Regions from separate parts of the Clostridium sp. TJA085 genome, predicted to be linked through region 2. Evidence: a T-box and tRNA genes for the amino acid it is inferred to sense, from the RefSeq annotation. Region 2 holds a T-box; the other holds one or more tRNA genes.
What was found. A T-box is a leader RNA that pairs with one kind of tRNA and senses whether it is charged. The one in region 2 lies ahead of argS (arginine--tRNA ligase), so its partner is inferred to be a tRNA-Arg.

Region 1 (2,211 bases), on a different contig from region 2:
TTATAGATGAACTAGAACACAAAAGAGAGATGCAAGAAAAATTTATACTTAATATATCTCATGACTTAAGATCTCCACTAAATGTAATTATGAGTGCTAATCAAATGTTAGAAAATATTAGCGGTTTGATAGATAAAGAAAAAGAATATTTAAAAATGTTAAAGAGAAACAGTTATAAAATGTTAAAACTTATAGAAAATTTAATTGATATAACTAGACTAGAAAAAAACTACTTTAATATAAATAAAAAAAATATAGAAATAGTTAGTTTTATTGAAAGTACAATAGAGTCTATTGATAGGTTCGCAAAACAAAAAGATTTAACATTAGTTTTTGATACAAACAAGGAAGAATGCATTGTAGCGGTTGATCCTCAGGCGCTAGATAGAATTTGTATAAATCTAATATCAAATGCAATAAAATTTTCAGATTGTGGATCTGATATATTTATATACTTAGTTATTGATAATAATTATATAAATATAAAAGTATCTGATAATGGAATTGGAATAATGGATGAAGAAAAATCTAAAATATTTAATAGATTCGTTCAAGCAAGTAGTAATAAAGAACAAAAAGGTAGTGGTATAGGACTGGATTTAGTTAAATCGTTAGTTGAGTTACATGATGGTAATATTATTGTGGAAAGTAAAATTGGTGAAGGGTCTACTTTTACTGTTACTATACCAAATATTAAAATTGATAATGAAGAAGTTAAAGTAAGTAAAAATGCAGATAAAGTTCAATTGCTTGAAATTGAGTTTTCTGATATATACCTAAAATAAGCTATTATAATTAGAAAGATTAATTTAAATTTTAATCTTTCTAATTAATTTGCTTATTTTAAATTTGCACTACATAAATTTTTGTGTTAATATATTTTTGATAATAAAAAATATGGGGCGTTAGTTAAATGGATATAACATACCGCTACGGACGGTACATTATGGGTTCGATTCCTATACGCCCTACCATAGGTTATTAGAACTTCAAAAGTTTTAACTTTTGAAGTTTTTTTTGTTGCTAAATTTAGTAAACTGTACATACATAAAAGAATATATTATAATTAAAATTATTGGTTTAATTTAGTTTAGAAGATATTCCTAGATGTTTATAAGGCTTGGGAGGTATATTTTGATAAAAGGTTATAAAATTAGTGTTATAATACCTGTGTATAATGTAGAAGATTACATTAGTGAAACACTAGATTCATTAATGAATCAAACTATTAAGGATTTTGAAATAATAATAATTAATGATGGGTCTACAGATAAAAGTTTAGAGATTATTGAAGGTTATATGAATAAACATAAAAATATAGTTTTAATTAATCAAGAGAATGGTGGACCTAGCAAAGCTAGAAATAGAGGAATTGAAGAGGCAAATGGTGAATTTATAGTTTTTATGGATTCAGATGATTTGATGCCAGAAGATTCATTAGAAGTTAGATATAATTTAGCAAAAAAAAATGAAGCTGATATTGTTGTTTGTGGTACATATAAATATGATGGAAAAGAAAAGTGGCCAATGAAAAAGCACTTTTTAAAAGAAGGTATTAAAGATATAAAAAAAGATTATGATTTACTTTGGACTCTTGGTCCTTGTAATAAAATTTTTAAGTCAAGTCTTATCAAAGAAATACGATTTCCTGAAGATATAAGGTATTCCGAGGATCAGGTTTTTGTTATGACTGTATATATTAAAGCTTTAAGAATTTATGCAACAAAGTATGTTTGCTATTATTACAGAATGAGGAACAATCCTAAAGAATCATTAACTCAACAAATCCAAACAAATTCAGCTAATGTAATAAATCAAGTCCTTAAGTCTTGGCGTTTAACAGAACAAGAGATTAATTTTAATATAAAAGATAAAACAGTAGCTACTAATCTTAAAAACAAATATTTTTATAGATTAACTAATATTGATATATGGCCACCTTTTAGATTAGCTATGTTAAGTAGTGAAAGAAATATATCGATGACTGCATTAAAAAATTTAAATGAATTATTAAGTAATGTAGATATAGAACAAATTAATAGTATAGGGAAAATAAAAAGATTTGTTTTTAAGAATATTATAAGAAATAATAAAATTTTAGATGAAACTAATAAAATTAAGGTTATTAAATTTATTATAAAGGTTCATAATTTTATTATAAAGATTAAGAAAATAATAAACTATTAAATTTATTTAGGTGCATTGGGTTAG
Region 2 (2,211 bases):
CCAAAGCCTACATGCACGCAGTCATTAGCCCAATCCTTTCCAGCAAGTTCTAATACTTTAAAGAATTGTTTAAAGTGTAATGCTTGTGGTGTTCCAACTACATATATTGATTTATAGAAGTCATAAGTATTCTTTCTATAGTTTGCAGCTGCTAAGTCTCTTGTTGCATATATAGTAGCTCCATCACCTTTTAATATTATACATGGTGGCATATTATATTCATCAAGCATAACAACTTGAGCTCCATTACTCTCAGTAAGTAAATTTTTATCTCTTAATTCATCGATTATAACTTGCATCTTATCATTATAGAATGCTTCACCTGCTAATGAATCAAATTTTATTCCTAAAAGATCGTATACTCTATTAAACTCTTTTAAGCTTAATTCTCTAAATCTTTCCCAAAGTGCTGTTTCTTCTGGTTCACCATCTTCTAGTCTCTTAAAGTGCATTCTTCCTTCGTCAACTAATGCTGGATTTTTTTCTGCTTCATCATGGAATTTAACATATATTCTTAATAATTCTCCTATTGGATCTTTTTCTAAAGCTTCTTCATCAACCCATCTATTATAAGCAGCTATAAGTTTACCAAACTGAGTACCCCAGTCTCCTAAGTGATTTATTCCAACTACATTGTAGCCTTCTTCTTGGAATAACTTATAAAGTGAATTACCTATTGAAGTTGAAAAAAGGTGTCCTACGTGGAAAGGTTTTGCTATATTTGGTGATGAATATTCAACACATACAGTTTTTCCTTCTCCAATCTTTGAACTTCCATATTTATCGCCTTCTTTTAATACAGTTTCAATTGTAGATTTAGTGAATGCAGCCTTATCTACAAAGAAGTTAACATATGGTCCTAAATTTGTTATTTTTTCAAAACCTTCTTTATCTAAATTTGAAGCTAATTCTTCAGCTATCATATTTGGAGCTTTTCTCATAACCTTTGCTAATTGAAAGCAAGGAAAAGCATAATCTCCCATTTCTGGCTTTGGTGGTGTTTCTATAAGTTTTTTTATTGTTTCTACATCTAAATCTACATGTTTGCTAATTAATTCTGCTATTATTTGTTTGTAATCCATTTTCTAATCCTCCTTAATATTTTCCGTAAAATATAAAAACCGCCTCTTATATAAAATAAGAGACGGAATAATATCATAAATTTCCGCGGTACCACTCTTTTTGCACAAAGTAATGCCACTCTTTTTTGTTAACGCAAATGATTTAAATTTGCGGCACTCCCTACTCATTTCAGGCGCTTCTCCAAGGCTCTCTTCAAGTAATCTATCTATAAGGCTTACACCAAACTCCTTATTCGCTAAAAAGAATTAATTACCCTACTCTCCTCTTCATAGAATTTATATTTTACTTTCTTTCATTATATTATACATATATAATTATAATAATGTCAACAAATAGTTAAATATTATTATATATAACATATAATAAAAAAATGTTGTATAATGTATACTATATAAATATTTAAATCTTATTTTTAAGGAGTTTATTATGAGAAGAATTGGTGTTATTGAAATAGGCGCTAACTCAGTTACTTTAACATTAAACGAAGTTGAAGACGATGGTTATTTTAGACCGATTGATGAACTAAATACATCAATTAGACTGTGCCAAGATTTAGTATATGGAGATAAGTTATCACCTGATAAATTAAATACTGCTTTATCAACTTTAAGAACATTTAAGTCTATGTGCAAAATATCATGTGCCGAAAAAATAATTGCTATTGCTACTGAAGATTATAGAAATGCTTCAAATAGCTCTATGTTATTTAAATTAATAAAGGATGAATTAGGTATAGATATAACTGTATTAGATATAGAAAAAGAAATATATTTTAATTTCTTAGGTGTTTCAAATACAACTTACTTCGATAATTATCTTTTAGTTGATATAGAAGGATTATCAACTCATTTAGCTTGGGTTAAAGATGGCGAAATTAAAAATTGTTATTCACTTCCTGTAGGTACTTTAAACCTTACATATGAATATGAATTACAAGATAGAATATTAAATAATAATATTGAAAATGCAAAAAGTAAAATTATATCATGCTTAAAAGAATGTACTTGGATTAAATATTGCGATTCCCCTTCTATAGTTGGTGTAGGTGGTACTATTAAATGCCTTAGTAAAATAGACAGGTCTAGAAAACGCTATCCCCTTGATATAGAACATAATTATAATTTAAAT

Region 1: it encodes a tRNA-Arg, which carries the amino acid that the T-box ahead of argS (arginine--tRNA ligase) is inferred to sense. The anticodon was not compared.

The regions. Positions count from the first base shown of each region.
Region 1 is NZ_JBZEEZ010000005.1:144,899-147,109, reverse strand. Features, by position in the region: gene AC4FQW_RS12070 (sensor histidine kinase) at 1-785, shown strand, start outside; tRNA gene AC4FQW_RS12065 (tRNA-Arg) at 900-974, shown strand; gene AC4FQW_RS12060 (glycosyltransferase family 2 protein) at 1,135-2,187, shown strand.
Region 2 is NZ_JBZEEZ010000001.1:962,548-964,758, forward strand. Features, by position in the region: gene argS (arginine--tRNA ligase) at 1-1,082, opposite strand, end outside; T-box leader at 1,138-1,362, opposite strand; gene AC4FQW_RS05015 (Ppx/GppA phosphatase family protein) at 1,510-2,211, shown strand, end outside.